2 regions of the Burkholderia plantarii genome follow, and region 2 is predicted to be linked to the other one. Evidence: riboswitches for the same ligand, from Rfam matches in the RefSeq annotation. Region 2 holds a riboswitch; the other holds the start of a gene.
What was found. Region 2 has a riboswitch for cobalamin ahead of cobW (cobalamin biosynthesis protein CobW). Riboswitches for the same ligand answer to the same signal wherever they lie in the genome.
Positions count from the first base shown of each region.

Region 1: linked by a shared signal. The riboswitch ahead of bpln_RS14510 (TonB-dependent receptor plug domain-containing protein) and the one ahead of cobW (cobalamin biosynthesis protein CobW) in region 2 are both predicted to bind cobalamin.

Region 1 covers NZ_CP007212.1:3,391,684-3,399,202, forward strand. The annotation lists gene cobT (nicotinate-nucleotide--dimethylbenzimidazole phosphoribosyltransferase) at 1-887, opposite strand, end outside; gene bpln_RS14500 (ABC transporter ATP-binding protein) at 964-1,815, opposite strand; gene bpln_RS14505 (FecCD family ABC transporter permease) at 1,812-2,831, opposite strand; gene bpln_RS14510 (TonB-dependent receptor plug domain-containing protein) at 2,880-4,826, opposite strand; cobalamin riboswitch at 4,902-5,178, opposite strand; gene bpln_RS14515 (coiled-coil domain-containing protein) at 5,419-5,769, shown strand; gene bpln_RS14520 (cell division protein ZapA) at 5,766-6,080, shown strand; RNA gene ssrS (6S RNA) at 6,162-6,343, shown strand; gene bpln_RS14525 (EVE domain-containing protein) at 6,457-6,918, shown strand; gene bpln_RS14530 (SIMPL domain-containing protein) at 7,131-7,519, shown strand, end outside.
Region 2 covers NZ_CP007212.1:2,002,005-2,009,523, forward strand. The annotation lists gene bpln_RS08620 (helix-turn-helix domain-containing protein) at 1-203, shown strand, start outside; gene bpln_RS08625 (cobyrinic acid a,c-diamide synthase CobB) at 268-1,599, opposite strand; gene cobO (cob(I)yrinic acid a,c-diamide adenosyltransferase) at 1,599-2,201, opposite strand; gene bpln_RS08635 (cobalamin biosynthesis protein) at 2,250-2,711, opposite strand; gene bpln_RS37645 (hypothetical protein) at 2,704-2,853, shown strand; cobalamin riboswitch at 2,979-3,228, opposite strand; cobalamin riboswitch at 3,321-3,583, shown strand; gene cobW (cobalamin biosynthesis protein CobW) at 3,757-4,824, shown strand; gene cobN (cobaltochelatase subunit CobN) at 4,841-7,519, shown strand, end outside.

The sequences.
Region 1 (7,519 bases), 1.4 Mb from region 2:
CGGTGGCCAGTCTCGTCCGAGACGTGCGAGAAGACGCAGTAGTCGCGCACCGCCGGCGCCAGCGCCACGGCGGCCAGCAGCGCCGAGCTGGCGATGAAGCCGTCCACCACGATCGTCATGCGCGCCTGCGCGGCCGCGAGGAACGCGCCCGTCATCATCGCGATCTCGAAGCCGCCGAACGCGGCCAGCACCTCGAGCGGCGTCTGCACGTCGGCGTGCCGTGCGAGCGCGGCCTCCAGCACCGCTCGCTTGTGCGCCAGCCCGCGATCGTCGAGACCGGTGCCGCGTCCCACGCATTCGGCGAGCGGCAGCCCCGTGAAGCGGCTCATCAGGCAGGCCGCCGCCGAGGTGTTGGCGATGCCCATCTCGCCGCAGCCGATCACGTTGGTGCCGAGCGCGGCATGGTGCGCCACGCGCGCCGCGCCGGCCGCGAGCGCCGTATGCAGTTGCGCGTCACTCATCGCGCGTTCGCGCGCGAAGTTGCGCGTGCCGGCCGCGACCGGGACCGACACCAGCGCGGGCGACGCCGGCAGCGGCGTGGCCACGCCCGCGTCGACGATCTCCAGCTCGCAGCCGCCGACCTTCGAGAACGCGTTGATCGCCGCGCCGCCGGCCAGGAAGTTCGCCACCATCTGCGCCGTCACGGCCTGCGGATACGGACTCACGCCCTCGGCCGCGATGCCGTGGTCGGCCGCGAACACGATCGTCACGGGCCGCTCGACGCGCGGCGCGGTGCTGCGCTGGATGCGGCCCAGTTGCAGCGCGAGCGCTTCGAGCTTGCCAAGGCTGCCGGGCGGCTTGGTCTTGGTGTCGATCAGGCGTTGCAGCGTCGCCGTCAGCGTGTCGTCGAGCGCGTCGACGTTCGGGATCGGGTAGGTATCGTTCATGCCGGATTCGTTTCGGATAGCGGCCCGCGCGTGGATCGCGCCGGCCTCGGTAAGCATGTCGGAGGCGTGGTCGCCGTCATGGCGCCGCCCGCCCCCGTCGCGGCTGCGCCGGCCAGGCCGGCACCAGCGCCTCGTGGCCGTCGCGCTCGATCAGCAGCAGCGGATAGCCGAACGCGGCACTCGCGGCCTCGGCCGTCAGCACCTCGCGGGCGGGGCCGGCCAGCGCGCCGCCGCGGCCGTCGAGCAGCAGCGCGTGGGTCGCGAAACGGCGCGCGAGATTGAGATCGTGACACGAGAAAATCACGCTGCGCGGCGCGTCCTGCAACCAGCGCACGAGCACGTCGAGACACCCGGCCTGATGATGCAGGTCCAGATGCGCGAGCGGCTCGTCGAGCAGCAGCAGCGGCGCATCCTGGCACAGCACGCCGGCCAGCGCGACACGCTGGCGCTCGCCGCCCGACAGCGTCAGCACGTTGCGCGCCGCGAGCGCCGCCAGATCGAGCCTCGCCAGCGCCTCGCGCGCGGCGGCGCGATCGGCCTCACGCTCCCAGCCCCAGCCGCCCAGATGCGGGAAGCGGTGCGCCAGCACCGTGTCGAACACGCTGGCCGCGAACGCGTCGTGGTGCGTCTGCGCCATCAGCGCGCGCCGCCGCGCGAGCGCTTCGGGCCGCCATGCGCGGAGCGGCCGACCGTCGGCTTCGACGTGCCCCACGGCCGGCTCGGCGAGGCCGGCCAGCACCGAGATCAACGTGGTCTTGCCGGCGCCGTTCGGGCCGGCGATGCACCAGAGTTCGCCCGGGCCGAACGCGAGCGACAGCGCCTCGACGAGCGTGCGCGAGCCGGCCGCGAGCCGCAGCCCGCAGGCGCGCCAGCTGCCGGCATCGGCCGGGTTGGCCGGGTTGGCCGTCAGGTTCGCTTGATCGCTCATGGCGCGGGCCTGCGCAGCAGCATCCACAGGAACACCGGCACGCCGAGCAGCGCCGTGATCGCGCCGACCGGCAGCTGCGCGGGCGCGATCACGGTCCGCGCCACCAGATCGGCGCCCGTCACGACGGCGCCGCCGGCCAGCATCGCAGCCGGCAGCAGCATGCGCTGATCGTTGCCGAACGCGAGCCGCAGCGCATGCGGCACGACCAGCCCGACGAAACCGATGGTGCCGGCCGTGGTGACCGCTGCCGCGGCGGCCAGCGAGGCGATCAGCAGGATCCGCAGCCGCAGCCGCGCGACCGGCACGCCGAGCGCGGCAGCCGCGGTGTCGCCGCGCAGCAGCACATTCAGCTGCGGCGCGACCGGCAGCGCGGCGGCGGCGGCGCAGGCCAGCGCGCCAAGCGCGAACCACGGCGGCGCCGCGCTGCCGAGGTCGCCCGCGAGCCAGAACAGGATGCCGCGCAGGCGGTTGTCGGGTGCGATCGACAGCATCAGCGTGACGAGCGCGCCCCAGCCGGCCGCGATCACGACGCCGGTCAGCAGCAGCCTCGGCGACGCGTCGCGCGCGTCCCCCGCGGTGGCGCGCCCCGCACCGCGCGCCAATGGCCGGCACGTCAGGCCCAGCACCAGCGCGATCGACAGCAGCGCCCCGACGAACGAGGCCGCATCGACGAGCCACCATGCGGCGCCCGCGATCATCGCCGCCAGCGCGAAGCCGGCCGCGCCGCCCGACACGCCGAGCACGTAGGGCTCGGCGAGCGGATTGCGCAGCAGCACCTGCAGCAGCGCCCCGGCCAGCGCCAGCAGCGCGCCGCAGCCGAAGCCGGCCAGCGCGCGCGGCAGGCGCAGCGTGGTGACGATCTCGCCCGCGAGCGCGTCGCCGCCCGGCGCGAACAGCGCGCCAAGCGCGTGCCACGGCGCGATCGGCACGCTGCCGAGCGCCAGCGACGCGACCAGCACGAGCCCCGCCGCGAGCGCGAGCGCGGCCCAGATCGCGGCGGCCCGGCCGGGCGTCATGGCGCCGTGCAAGGACATGCGCGCCGCGCGCGCGGCCCGATCGGCGCGCTACTGCTGCCGCCAGCCGATCGTGACGTAGGCGCCGCGGCGCGGCGTGTTGTACGCATACGCAAGCTGGTAGTCCTTGTTGAACAGGTTGTCGAGATGCGCGCTCACGTACCACGCTTTGGTGATGTCGTAGCGCGCCGTCAGGTTCACGATGCCGTAGCCGCCGAGCGGCTCGCCGTTGTCGTCGCGCGCGCCGCTCGCGAGCCATTCGCCGCCCACGCGCCAGCCCCCGAACGCGCGGTTCGCCGAGAACGACGCGAAGTGCCGCGCGCGGCGCACCAGATCCTGGTTCGCGCTCTCGTCGACGGGATTCTGCAGCGTCGCCGACACGCGCAGGTCGGTCTTGCCGAGATGTCCCTGCCACGAACCCTCCACGCCCTGCACCTTGGCGCGTCCGACGTTCTGCGCGGTGTAGACGAAGCCGGTGGCGTCGGGCACGTACTGGATCAGGTTCGTGTAGCGCGTCTGGAACAGGCTCAGGCGCATCACGCCGAGCGCGTCCGAGGCGTACTGCAGCGCCGCCTCCACCGAATGGCTGCGCTCCGGCTGGATCGCGGGATTGCTCGCGCCCGGGAAGTACAGGTCGTTGAAGCTCGGCGCGCGAAACGCGTCCGAATAGCTCGCCGTGACCGTCCAGTGCTCGCTCAGGTCGAGGCCGTAGCCGAGATAGTAGCTGTTCGCGCCGCCGAAATCCGAATACTGGTCGCGCCGGACGTTGGCCTGGAACCGGCTGTTGCCGAAGCGGCCCGTGTAGCCGAGCCAGCCCGAATTGACGTGGCGCTGCGGCGCCGAGTACTCGTCCGAATCGAACGCCTGGTCGAGCCGCTCGTAGCCCGCCTGGATGGTCTGGTCGCGCGCGGGACGGAAATCGTTCTGCCAGGTGTACTGGCGGTTGTCGGTGTTGAAGTGGTCGGTGTAGGCGCCGTTGAACCAGGACTGGCTGCGGTCGTTGCCGGTCGAGACGCGCAAATGCGTGGTCCACCAGTCGGCCAGCTTGCCGTCGGCGAACACCGAGGCCTGCTGCACGCGGCTATAGAGCGTGTTGAGGTCGGTGGGCAGGCCGAACGCATTGTCGTAGCTGTTCTCGCCGTTCGACTGGAAGTAGGTGACGCCGGCCGTCCAGCCGCTCGCGAAGCGATGCTTGAGCGCGGCCGAAACGCTCTCGGTGAGGTTGCCGTTCGCGTTCGGGTTCGCGCCCGGCTGCTGCGCCGGGTTCAGCGCGGAGAAGCCGTCGGTCTTGTCGCGCGAGAGCGCGAGCGAGAACGTGGTGCGGCCGTCGGCATCGAGCCGGCCCGACACGCCCGCGTCCTGCGACTGCGTGTGATAGCTGCCATAGCCGGCCGAGAACCAGAAGCGCGGCGGATGATCGCCGCCGTCGCGCGTGAACACCTGCACCACGCCGCCGATCGCGCCCGAACCGTACAGCGACGAGACGTTGCCGTTGACCACCTCGACGTGATCGATCTGCTCGAGCGGCAGCTGGCTGATCTGCGCGGCGCCCAGGCTCGCGGAATCGACGCGCACGCCGTCGATCAGCACCAGCGACTGGGTCGATTGCGCGCCGCGCAGGAACAGCGCGGTGCTGGCACCGGGGCCGCCGTTGCGCACGATCTGCGCGCCGGGCGCGAGCGCGAGCAGCCCGGGCAGGTCGGTCGCGCTGCCGCCGTCGATGTCCTCGCGCGTGAACAGCGTGGTCTGCGGCAGCGCGTCGGCGAGCTTCTGCGGGCCGCGGCTCGCGGTCACGACGACGGAGTCGAGCGCGACCGGCACGGCGGCGGCCGTGCCGGCAGCCGGTGCCTCAGTCGGCGCGGAGGCAGACGAGGACGAAGACGCAAGCGGCGCGGATGGGGCTGCAGATACGGCGACAGGCGCGGCGGCCTGCGCCCGCGCGAGGCCGGGCAGGCCGCAGAGCGCGGCGAGCATGGCGCGAACCAAACGGGTACGCATTGGAAACATCCTGTGGAGCAGCGCGGCCCCCGCTTCCCCGCAGGTTCCGCCTCACGGAAACGGCGCACGCGGGCGACACGCTTCCCCGCTCCGGCCGGTATCCGGGCTGGCGACCACCGGCCCCGCCTTCCCGCGCAACGACGCGCAGTGGCCGCGGCCATCCGTCGTCGCGCGAGCGGGGACGGCCGATCTCGAGGGGCGGTTCGCGTCATGACCGAGGCACGATCGACGCGGTCGCTTACCGTTGCGGGGGCAGCGCAGGTTGGCGCGCCCGTATCGGCGGCTTCCTGCTTCCCGTTTAACCGCGTGCGACGTCATCTCGCACGCATGCACCGAAGCGGCGCCAGTGTAGGAGCGGGTCCGGCGAGCGTCAAGGAACGCGCGGCGCGCGTTTGCGGCAGACACGCCAGGCCGCGCGCCGCGCCGTCGATCCGCGCCCCGGCGCGAACAATCCGCCGGCCTCGCGCGCATCACGCGTCACTTGCGACGTATTTCGCGGCAAGAAGCGGGGGTGTTACGTCTGGATACGTTACAAAAGTCGGAACGCCGGAGTTTCCGCGCTAAAATGCCCGGTCTTTAGAGGACGCAGCAGATGCTCAACGAACTCGAAACCCTATCCCAGAACATTGGCCGCCTGATCGCGCTGAACCAACGCCATCATACGGAACGTCTCGCGCTCGAGGAGCAAGTCGCGCAACTGCGTGCGCAGGCCGAAGCCGTGCGCGTCGAACTCGACCAGCTGCGCGAGGAACGCAACGCGCTGGTGGCCGAACGCGACACGCTCTCCGCGAAGATCGACGACGCCCAAGTGAAACTGAACGCGATCCTCGAAAAGCTGCCGCGCACGAAGCAGACCGCCGATGGCGAGAGCCAGCTCGACCTGCTCGACGCACCGGCCGAAGCAGCGGGCAGCGGCGCGGCCAGCCACGGAGAACATGCATGACCACCAAGCAGATCGAAGTCTCGATTCTCGGCCAGGCGTATCGCCTCGCGTGCTCGCCGGAAACCGAAGCGGCGCTGCTCGAGGCGGTCGCGCGCGTGGACGCCGAGATGTCGAAGATCCGCACCAACAGCTCGGTGCGCGGCACCGACCGGATCGCCGTGATGGCCGCGCTGTCGCTGGCCTCGGAGTTGCTTCGCCTGCAACAGAGCGTTCGTCACGGAGAAGCATTTCCCGCCGAGGAAATCCGGCGTACAATGCGCCACATGAACGAACAGCTCGGCGCGGTACTGGCCCAGCACGAAGCGCGATAAGCAGCGCGCTCGCAGCGGCCACCGGCGGTTCGGCTCGAACGGTTTTGCAGTACGATGGTTTTTGCTGGAACGATTTACTCAGCTTCCCTGCCTGGTTCGCCAAGGTCATATATTCCTTGAACCAATGCCATGTGCACGGTTGCGGAAATTTGTAGCACGGGCGCGCGCGTCACTCTGTCTGATGTACCCGAAGTGCTGCTAACTGCGACCAATTCTGAACCTCAGGTTCAGGATGCCGGCCTAGCGGCCAAGGCGGGGACCTATTCGACGGCATCGGACTTTGTCCGGTGCCGTTTTTCATTGGCGCCGCCGCTTTCACGCGGCGCGCGGCCCGCCTCTCCCCCGTTCCCTGTCTCTCTGTCCCCGCGGAGCATCCATGCAATTCTGGCTGATGAAATCCGAACCGGACGAGGCGAGCATCGACGATCTCGCCGCCGCGCCGCGCCGCACGCTGCCGTGGACCGGCGTGCGCAACTATCAGGCACGCAACTTCATGCGCGACACGATGCAGGTGGGCGACGGCGTGCTGTTCTACCACTCGAGCTGCCCCGAGCCGGGCATCGCCGGGCTCGCCGAGGTCTCGTCCACGCCGTATCCCGATCCGACCCAGTTCGACGCGGACAGTCCGTACTACGATCCGAAATCGAAACCGGACGCGCCGCGCTGGACGCTGGTGGACGTGCGCTTCGTGAAGAAGACGGCGCTCGTGCCGCTCGCCGCGCTGCGCGAGCATGACGAACTCGCCGGGATGCGCGTGCTCGCCAAGGGCAACCGGCTTTCGATCACGCCGGTCACGCGCGCCGAATGGCGCTTCATCACCGAACGGCTGATGAAGTGAAGCCCGCGCCGCCGCGCCGGCCCGGATTGGCGGGATCGGCCGGATTGCAGGCGCGGCGCCGGAACTCGGCGCGTCTTTCATCGGCCTAACGTTCGCGCAAACGGGCGGAACACGGACGGCAACGCATCGCCGCCCGTTTGCCTCGACACGACGCACGGCACCGCGAACGCTCGAACGCTCGCGGCAGCCGCGCACCAACCGGAGCTCATACGATGAAAAAAACCGCTGCCGCACTCGCGCTCGCGATGTCCACGCTTGCCCTCTCCGTGGCCCCGGCCGCTCGCGCGCAGGTCACGCCGCCGCCCGCCGGCGTGCTGTCGCTGTCGGCCCAGGCCAGCACCGACGTACCGCAGGACGTGGTCGACATCACGCTGTTCTACGAGCAGGAAGCGAAGGACCCCGGCAGCCTGACGGCCGAACTGAACCGCCGCGCCGACGCCGCGCTCGCGCGTGCCCGCGGCGTGTCGGGCGTGAGCGCCCACACCGGCGGCTTCTCGGTGTACCCGAGCACCGACCGCGACGGCAAGATCTCGGCCTGGCGCGGCCGCACCGAGGTCGTGCTCGAATCGCGCGACTTCGCGGCCGCCTCGAAGCTGGCCGG
Region 2 (7,519 bases):
GGCACGCGCACGACCCGATCGCCGCGATCCGCTACCGCATGGAGCAGGACGGCCTGTCGGTCGCCGACCTCAGGCCTTATATCGGCAATACCAATCGCATCTACGAAGTGCTGAACGGCAAGCGCTCGCTGAGCCTCGCGATGATCCGCCGGCTGCACCGGGGGCTCGGGATTCCGGCCGACGTGCTGATCGGCGCGACCTGATCCGGCGCGCGCCGCGCGCGGGGCCTGCTTTCGACGTGGCGCGCGCCCGCCGCGCCGGCCTCGCTCAGAGACGCGCGGAGGCGTCGGGCCATTCGCCGCGCAGCAGGCTCGCGAGGCCGCGCGGGTTCGACGGCCAGTACGCATGCAGGTAGCTCGCCACGATCGGCCCGTGCCGGTACACGGCCTCGCCGCGCGCGCCGTCGTCGGGGCGCGCGGCCATCGCGGCCGGCGCGAGCGGCGTCGCCAGCTTCGAATAGTGGAAGGTATGGCCGTTGAGCGGCCCGTGCGGCGTGTCGAGCCGCTGCATGCCGAGCGCCGTGAAGCGCCGCTGCATGGTGGCGGCGCCCGGCAGCAGGCCGAGCATCGGCGTGGTCGTGCCCTCGGCGTCGGTCAGCGTCTCGCACAGGTAGAGCAGCCCGCCGCATTCGGCCAGCACGGTCCGGCCGGCCGCCACGTGCGCGGCGATGCCGGCCGCGCTGCGCGCGCTGCCGGCCAGGCGCGCCGCATGCAGCTCGGGATAGCCGCCCGGCAGATAGAGCGCGTCGCAGTCGGGCAGCGGCTCGTCGGCGAGCGGCGAGAAGCTCGTCACGCGCGCGCCGAGCGTGGCCAGCAGCGCGAGATTGGCCGGATAGATGAACGAGAACGCGGCGTCGCGCGCCACCGCCACCCGCAGGCCGTCGAGCCAGCGCGGCAGCGGTGGGGCGGGCTCGGGCGGCGCGAAGCGCACCAGCGGCGGCAGCTCGGCGAGCGTGGTGGCCGCGAGCGCGTCGGCCGTGCGTTCGAGCCGCGCGTCGAGATCGGCGATGTCGCCGGCCTGATGCAGCCCGAGGTGCCGTTCGGGCAGCGCGATGCCGGCGTCGGTCGACAGGTGGCCGAGCCAGCGGATGTCGTCGGGCAGCGCGGCTTGCAGCAGCGTCGCGTGGCGCGCCGAGCCGACCCGGTTGGCGAGCACGCCGTGAAACGGCAGCTCGGGGCGAAAGCGTGCGAGCCCGAACGCGAGCGCGCCGAAGGTCTGCGCCATCGATTTCGCCGAGATCACCGCGGCCACCGGCACGCCGAACCGGCAGGCCAGGTCGGCGCTGCTCGGCGTGCCGTCGTAGAGCCCCATCACGCCCTCGATCAGGATCACGTCGGCCTCGGCTGCCGCGCGTGCCAGCAGCGCGCGGCAGCCGGCCTCGCCGACCATGCCGAGATCGAGCGACTCGACTTCGGCGCCGCTCGCGCGCGCGAGGATCATCGGATCGAGGAAGTCCGGGCCGGTCTTGAACACGCGCACGCGCCGGCCGAGCCGCCGGTGCAGCCGCGCGAGCCCGGCGGTCACGGAGGTCTTGCCCTGGCCCGAACCGCTCGCGCTGACGAACAGCGCGGGGCAGGCGGGCGCGCCGGCCGTCGTCATCAGAACTCCACGCCGCGCTGCGCCTTCACGTGCTGCTCGCGGTACGGGTGCTTGACGAGCCGCATCTCGGTGACGAGATCGGCGGCCTCCACCAGCGCGTCGGGCGCGTGGCGGCCGGTGACCACCACGTGCAGCAGCGGCGCGCGCGCGGCCAGCACGGCCAGCACCTCGTCGAGCGGCAGGTATTCGTACTTCAGCACCGTGTTCAGCTCGTCGAGGATCACCATCTGGTAGTCGCCGCTCTCGATCATGCGGCGCGCCTCGTCCCAGCCCTTGCGCGCGGTGGCGATGTCGGCGTCGCGGTTCTGCGTGTTCCAGGTGTAGCCGTCGCCCATCGTGACGAAGTCGCACTGCGCGAAGCTGTTCAGCAGGTCGCGCTCGGCCGTGTGCAGCGCGCCCTTGATGAACTGCACCACGCCGAGCCGCATGCCGTGGCCGAGCACGCGCACCGCCATGCCGAACGCGGCCGTGCTCTTGCCCTTGCCGTTGCCGGTGTTGACGATCAAGAGCCCCTTCTCGACGGTGGCCTCGGCCTGTTTCTTCTCGTGGCCGGCGCGGCGGCGTTCGGTCATGCGCTGATGCGATTCGGGATCGGTTTTCATCGGATCGTCCTTCGGGTCCTGAGTGCGGAAATGGGGAGAGGGATGGGTTCAGAGCGGGCCGGCGATCGCGACGGTCACGCCGTCGAGGATCGTCTTCGGTACCAGCAGCGTGCCGTTCGGCGCGGCCGCGCGCGCGCAGGGCTCGCACACGCCGGCGACGCCGAAGCGCGCCTGCACCGCCTGCACCGCCTGCACGGGCGCGTCGTCAGGGTCGCCGCCGGCTTCGCTGCTCGCGCCGTGCCCGCTTGTCAGTGCCGCGATCACCTCGCGCGTGATCGCGACGAGCGGCCAGCCGTGGCGCGCGCAGCAGGCGACGAGGCCGGGCTCGGCCGCCTTCGCGTCGAGCGTCGCGACGAGCGCGACGGCCTCGCGCGCCAGGCCCGGATGGCGCGCGAGCGCGGCGTCGATCGCGGCGTCGATCGCCTCGGCCGGGCGGCCGGCGCGGCAGCCGACGCCGATCGCGACGCGCCGCGGCACGGCGGACGGGGCGCAGGCATCGGCGGTGGGCACCCCGGCGGCCGGCGCGCACGCGGGCGAAGGCAACGAAGACGAAGGCAACGAGGATAACGACGAGGGCGACGAGGATGACAACGGCGCGGCATCAGACGCGCGCGCCATACCGGACGGCATCGCGGCGGATGACGACGCGTGATCCGGGGCCGGACGCGAAGCGGAGCGGGTCATGCGAAAGCGGGATCGAACCTGGGTTGATCGGAACGGCGCGCTGGCGCGGCCACGATGGCGCGCGTACCTCGCGAGCGCCGTGTCGGGGCGGGCGAACCCGCCATTGCGTCGGCCGGTATCCGGGCTGACCGCCGATCGAAACGAACGGATCGAGGCCTTCCCGCCGCGCGCGGCAGTGGCGTTCGTCGATCCGCGCGGCCCGCTTGCGCGCGCCGCCGGCGGCGTACCGTTGCGAGGACAGCACAGGCCACGCGAGGCGCCGCTGGATGCGCATCGCTTCCTGTTTCCCGTTCAACCGCCGCCGCGAGCGCGGCAGCGGGCACCAGACGCGCGCATACGATAGCACAGCGACGGCGCGCGGACGGCCCGGCGCCCGGCGCCGGACGGCCCGCGCGAGGCCCGCCCGGCCGCCTTGACGCGTCCCGGCGCGGCGCCTACACTCGCAGCCGTTTTGGTGCTCGCGTGCGGATTCCTGCGCACGCAGTTGAACGGGAAACAGGGCATCGGGCCGCGCCGCGGCCGCGATCAACCTGTGCTGCCCCCGCAACGGTAAGCGAATGCATCGCGCAGGCGATGCGAGGCCCGCTTCACCGCGCGTGCGAGTCACGCGCGGCCAGGCCACTGGATGCCGCCGGCGTCCGGGAAGGCGAAGCGGTGCGATCGCCAGCCCGGATACCGGCCAGAACGGTGGAACCGCCGCGTTCGCGGCGCGTCCGGACCCGGTCCGGCGCGCGGCGCGCGAGGTTCCGGAGGGACGCGCCGCGGGAGGCGGCGCGCCGTCCCCGGCCGCCGGCGTGGCGGCCTGCTCGCGCGATCGCCCATGCCACGCGCCGATGGCATCATCCACTGACTCACCGACGGAATCCTTCCCATGCAAATGCGCAAAATTCCCGTGACCGTCGTCACGGGCTTCCTCGGCAGCGGCAAGACCACGCTGCTGCGTCACATCCTCGAGAACGCGTCGGGCCGCCGGATCGCGGTGATCGTCAACGAATTCGGCGAGCTCGGCATCGACGGCGAGATCCTGAAGGGTTGCGGCATCGGCTGCGAAGAGGGCGCGGAAGCGGCCGGCCAGCTCTACGAGCTCGCCAACGGCTGCCTGTGCTGCACGGTGCAGGAGGAGTTCTATCCGGTGATGGAAGCGCTCGTCGAGCGCCGCGCCGACATCGACCACGTGCTGATCGAGACCTCGGGCCTCGCGCTGCCCAAGCCGCTCGTGCAGGCGTTCAACTGGCCGTCGATCAAGAACAGCTTCACCTGCGACGCGGTGCTGACGGTGGTGGACGGCCCGGCCGCCGCGGCCGGCCAGTTCGCCGAGAACCCCGGGGCCGTGGACGAGCAGCGCCGCGCCGATCCGAACCTCGATCACGAATCGCCGCTGCACGAGCTGTTCGCCGATCAGCTCTCGTCGGCCGACCTCGTGATCGTCAACAAGACCGACCTGCTCGACGACGCGCAGTTCGCCTCGGTCGAGGCCACCATTCGCGAGGAAATTCCGGCCCACGTGAAGATCGTGCGCGCGCAGCGCGGCGAACTCGATCTGGCGACGCTGATCGGCCTGAACGCGGCCTCGGAGGAAACCATCCATCTGCGCCACGACCACCACGGCTCGGCCGACGACGCCGACCACCATCACGACGAGTTCGACTCGGTGGTGGTGGCGGCGCGCGTCACCTCGCGCGAGGCAACCATCGCCGCGCTGCGCGCGCTGGTGGACGGCCACACGATCTATCGCGTGAAGGGCTTCGCGGCGCTGCCGGACACGCCGATGCGGCTCGTGATCCAGGGCGTGGGCGGGCGCTTCGACAGCTACTTCGACCGCAGGCTGCAGGACGGCGAGGGCGAGGTCAGCCGCTTCGTGCTGATCGGCGAGGATCTCGACGCGGCCGCGCTGCAGCAGGCCTTCACGGCCGCGCTCGGCGCCGCGCGGGCGGCCTGACGCGCCCGCCGCCACCATGCATCTGCTGCGCACCACGCCGGGCGGCTTCGTCGACGACACGCAGGGCGTGATCCGGATCGACCAGCGTCCCGCCGAGATCGTGATCCTCAGCTCGGCGGACACCACGCTGTCGCTGCTCGCGAGCGCCGTGCCGCTGCTCGGCGAGGGTTTCCCTAGCGTGCGGCTCGCCAACGTGACGTTCCTGCGGCAGCCGGCGTCGGTCGATTTCTATATCGACGACGTGCTGCGGCACGCGCGTGTGGTGGTGATCGACCATCTCGGCGGCGAGGCCTACTGGCCCTACGGGATCGAGCAGGTGGTGGCGCTCGCCGAACGGCGCGGCCAGCGGCTCGCGATGTTCTCGGGCGACCTGCAGGAAGATCCGAACCTGATCGCCAGGAGCACCGTCGAGCCGGCGCTGTGCCGGCAATGGTGGCGCTATCTGCGCGAGGGCGGTGCGCACAACGCGCAGGCGCTGTTGCGCAGCATCGCGTTCCATGCGCTCGGGGTGGGCGAGGAACCGCCGCCGCCGCGGCCGCTGCCGGCCGCCGCGCTCTACCATCCGGCGCGCGAGCCGGCCACGCTCGACGACTGGCACGCGCGCTGGACGCCCGGCGCGCCGGTGGTGGCGATCCTGTTCTACAAGGCCCACTGGCAGGCCGCCAACACGGCGGTGTTCGACGCGCTGATCGAGGCGCTCGAAGGCGAGGGGCTCAACCCGCTGCCGATCGCCGTCACCTCGCTGAAGGACGCCATGAGCCGCGAGGTGATCGACCGGCTGGTGGCGTCCGAGCGCGTGGCGCTGGTGCTCAACACCACCGCGTTCGCGGCCGGCGCGATCGACGCGCCCGCCGCCGTCGAGCTGGCCGGCGACGCGCCGGTGCTGCAGGTGATCCTGTCGGGCGGCAATCGCGAGGCGTGGCTGGCCGACCCGCAGGGGCTGCATGCGCGCGACATCGCCATGCACGTGGCGCTGCCCGAGGTGGACGGGCGCATCGTCACGCGCGCCGTGAGCTTCAAGGGGCTCGCCTATCGCTGCCCGCACACCGAGGTGGACGTGGTGCGCTACCAGCCCGATGCCGAACGCGTGGCGTTCGTGGCCGAGCTCGGCCGGCGCTGGTGCCGGCTGCGCACCGCGCCGAACGCCGACAAGCGGCTCGCGCTGGTGCTGGCCAACTATCCGACCAGCGAAGGGCGGATCGGCAACGGCGTCGGGCTCGACACGCCGGCCTCGGCGCTCGGCATCCTGGCCGCGCTCGGCGCGGCCGGCTACACGCTCACCGGGCCGCTGCCGGAGTCGGGCGACGCGCTGATCGCGCGGCTCACCGGCGGCGTGACCAACGACGCGGCGCAAAGCGCGATCCGGCCGGCGTTCCAGAGCCTCGCGATGGAGGCCTACCGGCGCCGCTACGCGCGCCTGCCGGCCGCCGCGCGCGAGGCGATCGAGGCGCGCTGGGGCGCGCCCGAGCAGGATCCGGCGCTGCGCCACGGGCGCTTTCCGATCGCCGGCTGGCGCGCCGGGCACGTGTTCGTCGGGATCCAGCCGGCGCGCACGCGCGAGGCCAACGACTACGCGAGCTATCACGATGCCGATCTGGTGCCGCCGCACGCCTACCTCGCGTTCTATTTCTGGCTGCGCGACGTGTTCGCGATCGACGCGATCGTCCACGTCGGCAAGCACGGCAACCTCGAATGGCTGCCGGGCAAGAGCGTCGCGCTGTCCGACGCGTGCTGGCCCGACCTCGTGCTCGGGCCGCTGCCGCACCTGTATCCGTTCATCGTCAACGATCCCGGCGAGGGCAGCCAGGCCAAGCGCCGCGCGCAGGCCGTGATCGTCGACCACCTGATGCCGCCGCTCACGCGCGCCGAGAACTACGGGCCGCTGCAGGACCTGGAGCGGCAGGTGGACGAGTACTACGAGGCGCTGATGGTGGACGCGCGGCGCGCGAAGCTGCTGCGCCGGACCATCCTCGACACCATCGTCGAGCACCGCCTGCACGAGGAACTGAGCATGGCCGCGCCGGCCGGGCAGGGCGACGAGGACGCGCTGCTCACGCGCGTCGACGCCTGGCTCTGCGAGCTGAAGGAAGCGCAGATCCGCGACGGGCTGCACACCTTCGGCCGCTCTCCCGCAGGGCGCCAGCGCCGCGACACGCTGCTCGCGCTGGCGCGCTTTCCGGTCGGCGACGGGCTCGGCGCGAACGCGGGGCTGATCGCGGCGCTCGCGCGCGATCTCGCGCTCGGCGCCGGCTTCGATCCGCTCGCGGCCGACTGGGCCGCGCCGTGGACCGGGCCGCGGCCCGCCGAACTGCTGGCCGTCGATCCGGCGCCGTGGCGCCATGCCGGCGACACGCGCGAGCGGCTCGAACTGCTCGCGCAGCGGCTGATGGCGGCGTTGATTGGTGAGGTTGACGGGTACGGCGATGCGGCAGCGGACGATGATCGTGCGATCGCGACGAACGGCGCGCCGGGCGCTGCCGAAGCCGACCAAGCCGACCAAGCCGACCAAGCCGACCAAGCCGACCAAGCCGACCAAGCCGACCAAGCCGACCAAGCCGACCAAGCCGACCAAGCCGACCAAGCCGACCAAGCCGACCAAGCCGCGATCGCAGTCGATGTAGTCGATGCGCTCGCCGGCACCCCCGATCTCCACGCGAATCCCGAGCGCTGGCCCGCCACGCTGGCCGTGCTCGAT